DNA from 2 places in the Actinoplanes sp. NPDC051861 genome. Region 2 is predicted to be linked to the other one. Evidence: riboswitches for the same ligand, from Rfam matches in the RefSeq annotation. Region 2 holds a riboswitch; the other holds the start of a gene.
The links. A riboswitch is a leader RNA that binds a small molecule or an ion and turns the genes downstream of it on or off. The one in region 2 is predicted to bind cyclic di-GMP.
Positions count from the first base shown of each region.

Region 1: another riboswitch for cyclic di-GMP. It lies ahead of AB0M02_RS31325 (Calx-beta domain-containing protein); the one in region 2 lies ahead of AB0M02_RS07930 (hypothetical protein).

Region 1 is NZ_JBFAYE010000015.1:12,192-17,951, reverse strand. It holds gene AB0M02_RS31330 (ABC transporter ATP-binding protein) at 1-655, shown strand, start outside; gene AB0M02_RS31325 (Calx-beta domain-containing protein) at 705-4,040, opposite strand; cyclic di-GMP riboswitch class I at 4,056-4,134, opposite strand; gene AB0M02_RS31320 (Calx-beta domain-containing protein) at 4,373-5,760, opposite strand, start outside.
Region 2 is NZ_JBFAYE010000002.1:264,194-269,953, forward strand. It holds gene AB0M02_RS07925 (signal peptidase I) at 1-1,538, opposite strand, end outside; gene AB0M02_RS07930 (hypothetical protein) at 1,645-2,058, opposite strand; cyclic di-GMP riboswitch class I at 2,074-2,149, opposite strand; gene AB0M02_RS07935 (ribonuclease domain-containing protein) at 2,311-2,730, opposite strand; gene AB0M02_RS07940 (hypothetical protein) at 2,852-4,279, opposite strand; gene AB0M02_RS07945 (nitrate- and nitrite sensing domain-containing protein) at 4,856-5,760, shown strand, end outside.

The sequences.
Region 1 (5,760 bases), on a different contig from region 2:
GACCGTCGCGATCGTGGGACCGACCGGTGCCGGCAAGACGACGCTGGTCAACCTGCTGATGCGGTTCTACGACGTGACGTCCGGGCGGATCCTGCTGGACGGCGTCGACATCGCGACCATGCCTCGCGAGCAGCTGCGCGAGCAGATCGGGATGGTGCTGCAGGACACGTGGCTGTTCAGCGGGTCCATCACGGAGAACCTGGCCTATGGCGCGGATGATTTTGATCAGGCCGCCGTGCTCCGAGCAGCGGAGGCCGCACACGTCGACGGGTTCGTCCGCACACTCCCTGACGGATATGAAACGAAAATTGATGAAGAAGGGTCGAATGTCAGCGCCGGTCAGAAGCAGCTGCTGACCATCGCGCGGGCGTTCCTCGCCGAGCCGAGCATCCTGATCCTGGACGAGGCGACCTCGTCGGTGGACACCCGGACCGAGGTGCTGATCCAGCGGGCCATGGGCAACCTGCGGACCGGGCGGACCAGCTTCGTCATCGCGCACCGGCTGTCGACCATCCGGGACGCCGACGTGATCCTCGTGATGGAGAACGGCTCCATCGTGGAGCAGGGCACGCACGACGATCTGATGGCGGCGAAGGGTGCTTACGAGCGGCTCTACTCCGCGCAGTTCGCGCAGGCCGTCGCCGAGGTGGACTGACAGGAAGAGGGGCGGCCGGCGGCCGCCCCTCTCTCACTGGTCCCGCGTGTTACTTGATGGTGATCGCCTTCGAGGCCGAGTATCCGCCGTTGAGGCCCGCCGAGGTGTTACCCGCGACGAACGCCCGCAGCGTCAGCTTGGTCTTCGACTTGACCGTGTAGGTCTTCTTGAAGCCGGCCGCGGTCGTGGTGCCCTTGTACGCGGTCACCCACTTGCCGCCGCTCATCTTCTGGACGACGACCGCCTGGCCGGAGGCCTTCGGGTTGCCGGTGACCGAGACGGTCAGCTTGCCCTTGGTCGAGCTCACCGAGAACGCCGGGCTCTGGGTGATCTTGACCGCGCGCTCCGCGGAGTTGATCTCCTGCGACTGGACCGCGAAGCGGTAGCCGGTCGAGATCGAGCGGGTGAACCTGTACATGCCGTCACCGTCGGCCTTGCCGTTGACCAGCCACTTCAGCTCACCGTTGCCGGCGACCGGCGCACCCCAGAGCTCGACCGCGGCGTTCGCCTCGACCTTGCCGGAGATGGTGGCCATGCCCGCGCCCCTGGCCGGGCCGGCGACGCTGATGGTCGGCGTGACCGGGCTGGCGGTGTCCTCGGACTTGATGGTGACGGTGCCGGTGCCCTTCTTGACCGAGGCGCCGGTCGGGCTGGTCGGGCTGCCGAGCTCGACACGGAAGGTCTCCTCCGCCTCCTTCAGCTTGTCGTTCAGGATCTCGACGTTGACCTCGGCGGTCGAGGTGCCCGGCGGGATGACCAGCTCGCCGCGCTTCGACTTGTAGTCGTCGCCGGCCGTGGCGGTGCCGTCCTCGGTCCACCACGGGATCTTGATCGTCTGCGTGGTCGACTTGGTGTTCTCGTCGAACTCCAGGTCCACATGGACGTCGACCGAGCCTTCCCACTCACCGATCGACTCGTCCCGGATCTTGGCGGCCGGCGGCAGGTCCGCCGGGTCGTCGGTGATCCGGAAGGTGCCGGTGCTCGCCGTGAAGCCCTGCGGCGACGCGGAGGTCTCCGCGACCGTGACGCCGAACGTCTCGGTGGCCTCGTCGATGTCGTCCGGCAGCAGGTAGAACTCCGCCAGCTTCGAGTCGGTCAGCGCAGTCTGGCCACGGGTGATCTGGATCGCCGTGGTGGGCAGCGTCGACGGAACCTCGTAGTCGGCACCGGCGGTCGCGGCGTTGTCACCGGCGCCGGCCGTGGTGAGGCCGAGCGTGTAGTTGTACTGCGAGAGGCCGGAGAGCGTACCGATCACGCGGACCGTGGTGCCCTCGCCGCTGGCCAGCTCGTTGATCTTCACCGTCGGCTTGGCGTCGTCGTTGGTGATCGAGACCCGGGCGCTGTGCGCGACGTCGGCACTCGGGGTGCTGTTGACGTTCGTGCTGGCCGTGGTGAACACGACGCCGAACGCCTCGTCACGCTCGAAGACCGCGTCACCGTTGATCGGGACGTCGATGTACCCGGTCTTGTCACCCTTCTTGATGGTGACCGACTTGGAGGCCGGCAGGTCGTAGTCGTTGTCGCCGACCGTGGTGCCGGAGTTGACACCGGTCTCGGTCGCGCTGCCGGTCTGCGCGGCAAAGTCGGCGGTGAACAGGACGTCCACGCCGGCCGGACCACTCAGGGCGACCGGGATGCGGGCCATGGTCTGGCCCTCGTTGCCCTCGACCACCGTGACGTCCGAGGTCGTCCACGTGGGCTGGGCGTCGTCGGTGCCCTCGACGATGTAGACGGTCTGGGTGCCGAGGCCGCCGAGCGTGCTGTTCGCGCTGGCGAGCGTCAGCGTGAACGACTCGGCCCGGCCGGCACCGTAGGTCACACCCTCGTACGTGGTGTCGCCGACGATCTTGACCGGGATCTTGCCGGTCCAGGTTCCGGTCGCCGTCGTGGGAATGGTGAGCGAGCCGGCGGTGCCGATGTAGTCGGAACCGTTGGTCGCGGTGGCGTCGGTGAAGCTGTAGTCCAGCCGCAGCGGCGTCTCCCGCGTCGTGCCGCCGAGGATGACGCTCACCGCGATCTCGGCGTTGGTGGTGGTACTCGACCCCTCGTCGAAGAGCACGTCGATGGGCGGGTTGCCGTTGCCGGCGGTCATGTCCGTCACGACCACGCTGGGCGGCGAGTCCAGGTCCTTGATCGTTGCGGTGGCACTGGTCATCGTGCCCAGCGTGAGACCGGTGCTGGGGTTGGAGATCATGCCGGTGAACGTCTCGGTACCCTCCAGCACGGTGTCGGCACCGACGCCGAAGTCCTCAGTGGCCACCGCCTGGTAGACGGTCTGGGTCATCTTCGGAATGGTCACCGGGGTCGCCGGCACCGCGGTGTAGTCACCGGGTGCGGAAGCCCCGCGGCTCTTGTCGGTGTCGCTGCCGTTCTGCGTCGCGAAGTCGACCGTCAGCGGACTCTCCGACAGCCCCGAGAGCTTGATCGGGAAGCTGGCGTTCGCGCCCTCGTTGACCGCCGCGGCGTCGCCGATGGTGACCGTCGGAGCCGCGTCGTTGTCGGTGATCCCGACGTCCGCGGTCAGGGTCCCGCTGCTGGTCACGCCGGTCGGCGTGTTGGGAGCGATGGTCACCCGGACGTACTGCGTCTCCGGCTCGTCGACGGTGTCGTCGTTGATGGCGAGCGAGATCGAGCCGCTGGTCGTGCCGGCCGGGATGGTGATCACCGCGTCCGCGGCCAGGGCCGTGAAGTCACGGGTCACACCACCCGTCGAGGTCGCGTCGGTGCCGGTCCCGTTGACAGCGGTTCCGGCGGCGGAGACGGGAATGGTGATGTCGTGGTCCAGCGGGCTGGCGATGCTGGCGACGATCGGCGCTGTTCCGGCGCTCTCCGCGATCGTGGCCGGACCCGAGACGTCGAGCCGTGGAGCGGAGGCCGGCAGGTCATAGATCGTGCCGACCGCATCGGTGACATTGTTGGTGACGGCTTCTGTCGCACGCAGCAGGAAGGTTTCGTCGCCCTCGGTGGCCGTTCCCGCGGTGGTCGTCGTCACCGTCACGATGACTGAGTTCGCGCCGCCCACGGTGGTGCCCGGGAAGCCGCTGGCGGCGACCGAGGTCACATCCGGTGTGGTGCTGTAGTCAGTCGTCGGCGTGCCCGGCGTAGCACCGCCGCTGACGACGGTGAAGTTGATCTGGTTCGCGTTCGTCGCGGCACCGGTCCAGGTGACCTTGAAGGCGATACTGCCGCCCTCCCAGTTGGCCGCTGGCGTGATGGTCAGGTTCGGGATGGTCGCCGCATATGCGGGTGACGCGATGAACGTAGCGGGGACCAGGGCAGCGGCGGAGGCGGCAACAGTCGCCAAGACCTGCCGGACCCGCTTCCGTCCCCAGAGCGTGAACGGCACCCGCTCTCGCGGCGCCGCTTGGATGGGTCGATGACGCATTCTCTTCCTAACTCCTTCGGCGGCTGGGCAACCTCCAGCGGGGAGGCCCCTGGCTTTGCGTCCCCGCCTCGCGACGGGTTTGCCTGTTCGGGTACCGCACCTTGGGGCGGTCGGGGCGCCGGCCTGAAACCGGTCCTCAGCAGCGCAAACACCGGATGAAAGATCCGTGTGAGGCGACGCCTTCCGTAATCTAACCGGCGTATCAACCGGTTACCGGCGGAACGCGTTTTTCGGTATAAAAACCTTCACATGACCTCTATCACCCTCTGCGGGACGGCCGTGAAACGCGTGAAGGGCGGCCCGCGTGGACCGCCCTTCACGTCGTGCTCACCTCATCGGATTCGTACCTGCCGGGTCGGTGAAACACCGGCGAGAATGCCCAGCGAGGGTGTAGCGGCCACGACCGCCCGGAACGTGTACGTGCTGCCGGATCGCAGGCTCCGCTGGGTGGTGCTGTAGGTGCCGTCGGAGTCCAGCCGGCCGGTCGCCACGGTCTGCCAGTTGCCGCCCGACTGCCGCTGCACGGTGACGGTCTGGCCGGCGCGATCGGGGTCGCCGGTGACCGTCACGGACGCGGTACCGCGAGAGGTCGAGGAGGCGGCGACGGTCGGTTCCTGGCGGACCTGGATCACGCGTACCGGCGAGGTCAGGCCGGCGGAGCGGACCTGGACGCGGTAACCCATGGTGAAGTTGGGCTTGAAGCTGAAGTCACCGTTGTCGTCGGCCGTGGTGGTGTAGACGACCCGCCACGTCCCGCCGGACGGCCCGGGTGCGCTGAGCATCTCGACCTTGGCGCCCGCGCCCGCCGCACCGGTGACGGCGACCCGCTGGGTGCCGGTGACCGCGGACGGCATGTTCAGGGTCGGCGCCTTGGGCTTGTCGTCGTCGGCGACCGTGACCGTACCCGTCGACTTGGTGACCGCCACGTCGGCCGGCTGCGCCCTGCTCAGCTGCACGGTGAACTCCTGCTCGGACTCGTTGCGGTTGTCCTTGAGCAGTGGCACCGAGATCGTCGTCGCGGTGACCGGCGGCGTGAACCGGACGGTGCCGCTCGACGCGGTGAAGTCCTTGCCCGCGTCGGCGGTACCGGCGATCGTGCGCCACGGCACCGCGATGGAACGTTCGGTCCCGGTCGTGCCGCCGGTGAAGGTGAGCGACACCGTCAGCTCGACCGCTCCGGCGCTCTCCCGGGTGTCGGCGTCGCTGATCGAGACGGTCGGCGCCACGTCGTCCGGGTCGTCAGTGATCCGGTACGCCACCCGAGCCCCGCCGACCCCGAACGGAATCGTCTCGGTGTCCTCGTCGACGGAGTCGTCGCCCAGGCGGATCGTGCCGAGGTTGATCCCGCTGCCGCTCGGCGTATTGGCCCGCAGCACGGTGTTCAGGCCGGTGAGGTCGTAGTCGGCGGGCTCCGCCGAGTCGTCCGTACCGTCCTCGGCCGCGGCGGTGGTGTCGTCCAGGTCCAGATCGCGCTGGGCTGTCCCGGTGACGGTGCCGCGTACCTCGATGCTCTCCCCCTCGGCCGCGGTGACGGCGATCAGGTCGAGCGTGGGCCGCGGGTCGTCGTCGGTGACGGTCACCGCGCTCGACTGGGCCGCGCCACTGGCGTCGCGCTCACCGGCGGCGAGTGCCACGGTGATCCGGGCGTTCTCGTTGCCCTCGTACACGGCGTCCTGCCGGACCGGGATCGTCACGGTGGCGCCGAGGCTGCCCTTCGGGA
Region 2 (5,760 bases):
GCGGCAGGGGTGGGCTCCGCGATGATCGGCGGGGCGTCCGGTTCCGTGATGCTCGGCTGGATCCGGTAGCGGTAGGTGATGCCCTCGTCCCGGACGATGAAGTCGTCGGAGCCGTCCGGGCGGGTCCAGGTGAGGATCATCTGGCCGTAGCGTTCGGCGAGCTTCACCAGGGCGGGGAACGTGTCGACGAGGACCACCGGCTTGCCGGGCGGGCTGGCCATCGGCTCGACCGGGACGATCAGGTGGGGGTACCGGCGTTCGATCTGAGCGCGGGTGCGCAGCGGCACGTGGCGCAGCGCCATCATGGCGATCACGACGGCGCCGCCTATGGCGACCAGGAGCAGGTACACGGCGTACTTGCGGGCCTGGCTCGCGGTCACGACGTCGTAGCCGAACGCGCCGATCTGCCGGTCCTGGACCCTCGACCCGGTCGCGCCGCTGCTCTGGTCGACCAGCAGGCTCTCCGGGCCGCTCGCGAGGGTGAGCTGGAGCGGTGCCAGGTTGAGCGCGATCTGCGGTTCGAACGCCGTACCGTCGTTGTGCTCGATCCTCGTCGTGATGGCCAGCGTGATGGCACCCATGTCCGCGCCGATCGCCTTGCCGGCGTCGATGGCGCGTTTCTCCAGGGTGTCGAGGTCCAAGAGTACGGCGTCGAGGTAGCGCTGCGACGTGAACTGCTTCGGCTGCGACAGGTTGACCGTGGTGTGCCAGCCGTTCTGCGCCGAGAGGCGGGCGTTGACCTCGATGCGGCCGGGCTCACCCTGGTACGACATCTGCAGCTTGACCACCGACGCGAGCTTTCGGAAGACCGGGTCGGGGGAGTAGACGGTCGTGCCGTCGTAGGCGGGCGAGAGCGGTACGTCGGCCGAGTACGAGAAGGTCATCGCCTCGCCGGCCTTGCCGCTGCCCCGGACCGTCTCGGTCGCCGGCTTCATGTAGCCGAGGACCCCGAGGGCCAAGCCGAGAACGCCCGCAACAACGGTGGCGTAGGCGAGCACGCGGAGCGCCGGGTGCAGGCGGCTGACGGCCTTGAAGATCGCCGTGGCCATCGCCATCGAGCCGCCTTGGCCAGACATGCCCTTCACTTTCTTCTTCCGGCGGCCCCGGGGTATGTCTCTTCGGGTCTTGGCCACGGCCGTGCCGCCACTGACGAACAGAAAGCCGATCATGCCCAGACCCGTGGGGCTGAGCACCGGCTGCAATACGGTGCCGACCTTGGGGATGTGGAGAGCGGCCCGGCCGATCAGTTGATCGACGGCAACCTTGTCGGGATCGGCGTCCTTGTTGTTGTCACCCTGGAAGACGAACCCGGTCTCGGCGTTGCCGCCGATGATCCGGTGCAGGACCTCCATCTGGCCGCCTGCACCATGGTATGCGGCGATATCGCCCTGTTGGTACATATCCGGCTTTGTGATGAGCACCAGATCGCCGGCGTAGTAGACGGGCTGCATGCTCTTGCCCTGCGTGACGACGTAGGAGAGGCGGCCCGTGTTGACCGCCCATGCACCAATGGCCGCCATCACGAGGATGGCGGCCATGGCGAGGCGTCGTGCTCGAACCTGAATGACAAACTCCGGCGGTCTGGCGGTCCGGCGTCATCGCAGAGCAGTGACAGCCGGGCGGCGGAAGCCGCCGGACTGTACGTCAGACCAGGTTAACGGCGACGTCGACGGTGGTGATGCTGTTCCAGTAGTTGGAGCCGTCGGCGCAGGTCCACGTGCCGCCGCTCTCGGTGCAGGTCAGCCAGGTGGTGGCGCCGGTACCGGTGACGGTGTTGGCCTTGACGGAGACGATGCCGTTGGCGCTCGTCACGGCCGTCGACGCGCCGACGTGGGCGGTCACCTTGATCTCGTTGATGCGGTCCGGGTTCGTCGCGTCCGTGTTGACGAAGTCGAGCGTGTCGAGTTCGGCACCGGTGATGGCGACCGCGGAGACCTTACCGCCGGCGATGACGGAGGACGTTCCGTCGGTCACACCCGAGGCGGTGAAGGCGGTCGTTCCGGCTGCGACGGCACCCGCGACGGCAACGCCGCCCAGCAGCTGAAGAAGGTTGCGCATGTATGTCTCCCCTTGGTCGGTAGCCCAGCCGGCCTCGTGGGCCCCGTTGGCTTTGCGTCCCCGGCTCGCGCCGGGTTTGCGTTTATCGGCCGAGCGGATGCTCGATTTGCTTGCGCCAGGTTGTTCGGCCGTGGCATGGGCGGGCTAAGACTTAGGGCGAGACTTTTATTCGATTTGCGCACCTGAAACCGGTGCGGGTGCTAAACGGTTGCGCCCCGCCCCGGCAAACGGGACGGGGCGCGACGTTACTGCTCAGAGCCGGTAGAAGTTCACGTAGTGGTCGGGCGTGAAGTACGCGACCCGGGTGCTCCGGTTGACCACGATCCGGTACGCGTCCCGCGCCGCCCCCCGGTTCCGTGAGTAGACGTCGTACTCGCTGTAGGTGGCGGAGGGCAGCTGCCCCTCGCGGTTGTAGAACCGTCCGCCGGTGTAGTTGTAGTTGCCGTACGGCCACGAGTACCACCCGGCGGTGGTAGGCCAACCGAGTGACGCCCATCCGTTGAACGCCGTGCGGGCCGCCGAGCAGCGGCTGATGGTGCAGCTGTTGTAGACCGCCGCCTGTGCCGCGTCGGTGTGCGTGGGCGCCACCACCGCGGGTGCGACGAGGGCGGTGCCGGCGAGGGCGAGGACCAGGGTGAGGCCGGAGAGGAACCGGCCGATTCGGGACACCATGACGTTTCGGACTCCGATGCCGTCGAGTGGGGGATGAGACCCGGACATCGACAATCGTCATCGGCGTGGTGGCTCGGCGGTACCTCCCGGTCCAGTCATTCCATCGGCGTTCAGCGATATTTCAGGAGTTGCCCAGCCTGTTCACCCAGCTGACGTATTCGGAGTCCCTGCCCTCCGGCGGCAGGATCGAGTCGGGTGTCAGGGGCGTGCGCTGCGCCGGAGCGGTGTCGACGCCGGTACGCGGCGCGGGCTGCGGGGCGGCGAAACCGTTGAACGACGGTGCCGGCGCGGGTGGGTTCTCCGGGGCGGAACGACGGGTGCGCCAGCCTCGGCGCGGGTTCGGTGCGGGGGCGGCCGGCGCCTGCTGACCCGAGAAGCGGGGCTCCTCCGGCTGCTGGGTGAAGGGCGTACCCGTACCCGAGGAAAAGGGTGACCCGACCGCGTTGGCCGGGACGTTGTTGGCGAGATCCGCGAGCGGATGCGGGCGCTCGGCCACCGAGAAGACCCCGGTGTCCGACGGGCGCAGCTGTGCCTCGGGACGCTGTGCCGCCGCCGCTGCGACCGCGGCGATCGCGGACTGGCTCGGCGCGTGCCGCTGAGGTAGGGACGCGTTGCCGGTGGACGGCTCGGACGAAGGCGGAGCCGACGAGTTGGAGGGTGAACCGCCGGGCCTGCCGAGTTCCTCGGCCGGGCTCGACTCGGGAGCGCCGCGCACGATCGCGGCCAGCACCGATCCGAGCACGCCGGCGCCGCTGGCGATCATCGCCGCCCAGTACGGGCTGAAGGCGAAACCGGCGCCGTCCTGCCCGGGGCCCGCGATCAGGTAGGCGACGGTGAGCAGGGCCGGACCGGCCAGCCCGGTGAGTGCCACGGCCAGGGTCGACTTACGCCGGCCACGGGCCACCCAGCCGAGGATCAGCCCGGCGAGCAGGGCCAGCACCGGCATCGTGAGGAACGGGGTCCGGTCGGCGACCGCCTCCGGGATGAGGCTGCCCCCGAGGACGCCCAGGCGGGGCGCTTCCGGGGTGCGGCCGGGCAGCAGGGACGGCGTGACGGAGACGAGGGCGACGATCCAGACCAGCACGGTCAGGGTGGCCAGGTTCCACCGGGCCACCGCCTTGGCCGCGGCGGCCCAGGCGGCGAAGATGCCGACGGCCGCGGCGAGACCGGCGCAGACGCCGATGACGAAGACCGGGCGTACGCCGTCGATCAGCGCGGCCCGCGCGGGCTGCATGGTCAGCGGAAGCACCGCGAGGGCGCCGAGGCCGCCCGCCATGCCCATGGCGAGCGCGCCGCCCATGCCCACCTGCTGTGGTCGCCACCGAGGGCGAAGGCCTGTGCCGACGATGGCGCCGAACGCCGCGGCGGTCATCGTGATCCAGGCGACCCAGGCCAGTTGCGCCGTCCATTGATCACGTAGAGTCACATCGAGATCAAGGTCCAGGCGGACCATACCGAGCCCGTAGGCGATGCCGAGTTGGCCGGCTCCGACCACTGCTGCCGCCGCGGCGGTTGTGGCCAATAGCTTCACCCAGCTCCGAAATGCCATGCCCGGCACGTTACGGAATGCCGCGTGCGACGCGCCAGTCCGGTACTCCGTTCTTAAGGCAGCCTAAAGTCACGATCTTGAAAAATCGATGAGAGTCGTTCAATTTTCGCCACTCTCGGTGAGCTGTGGGCGACGTACGGAATATTTGCCATGTGACCGTCCGGAGTGGACACTGTGCGGCACGGACAACGAGTCCGTCGCCTCTCGTCAATCCTTGCGAACGTGAGACGCCAGCTAAAACCGAGGTCACGGGACGGATTTCCCACATAGTGGTTGGAATGGCGGGAGTGTTCAGTGACCGTGTCGTTACGGATGGTTGCGTGTGAGGCATTCGCGCACGTCAACGCCGGGAGCGGTACCAGGATCAAGGTCCGCGCGTCGTTATCACCAGGACAGCCGAATGTTTTCCGGGAGGATCCAGGCTTCCCAAAGGGTCCGGCGTTCTGATGAAATCGCCGCCGTGCCGAAAACGGCGCGGGCCCTGCTGCGGGTACCGGACGGGGCCGGACCGCAGTCTCTGGTGGGCCCCCTGGTCCTGTGTCCGAGCGGGGCGGAGACGACCGCGAAGGAGATGTCGTGAGCACGGGATCCTCGGCCCTGGCTGCGCGACGTGGCGGCCTCCCGCGCCTGCGGGACGCGGGCCTGCGGACCAAGCTCGCCGCACTGCTCGTCCTGCCGCTGACCGCCGTGCTGGCGCTGGCGACGATCCGTCTGGTCGAGGTCGGCGAACGGGCCACTGACGCCGCGCGGGTCGCCGACCTGGCGGAGCTGGGCATCGACCTGTCGAGCCTGACCCGGCTGCTGCACGACGAGCGGATGGCCGCGATCACCTACCTGGCCGTGCCGGAAACCGCGGCGACCGGATTCCGCGAGGCCGTCAAGTCGGTCGACGCGCAGGTGCAGATCTTCCGGGCCAACCGCGCCGCGATCGCCGACGTCCCGGCCGCGGTGAACGACCGGCTGCTTGTCATCGACGACAAGCTCAAGACGCTCGACGGTGCCCGCGAGGGTGTCAACGACCGGGCGGCCGAGGTCACCGACGTGGCCCGCCGCTACAGCGAGGCCCTGGCCGGCCTGGCCGGTTACGAGGCCGCGGTCAGCCAGATCACCGAGCCCGGCGAGGCGGCCGACAACCTGAGCGCGCTGGCGTTCTTCACCAAGGCCGAGGCCGCCTCCGCCGAGCAGGCCGCGGTGTCCTATGTGGCCCGGCTGAGCGGTCAGTTCGGCCTGGACCAGCAGAACGCCCTGGCCGGCGCTCGTGCGGTGCGCAACGACTCGCTCGCCGACTTCCGCTCGGTCGCCGGCGCGCAACAGGTGGCCCTGGTCGACTCGGTGGTCGAGAACGAGGCGCTCAACGTCGCCGACAACCTCGCCACCCGGCTGACCGGTCCCGCGGCCGCCACGCCGTTCGAGATCAGCGACGCTTTCACCGACGTCATCGAGCTCTTCCGCGGTGCGGAACGGCAGCTCGAGGGCTACGT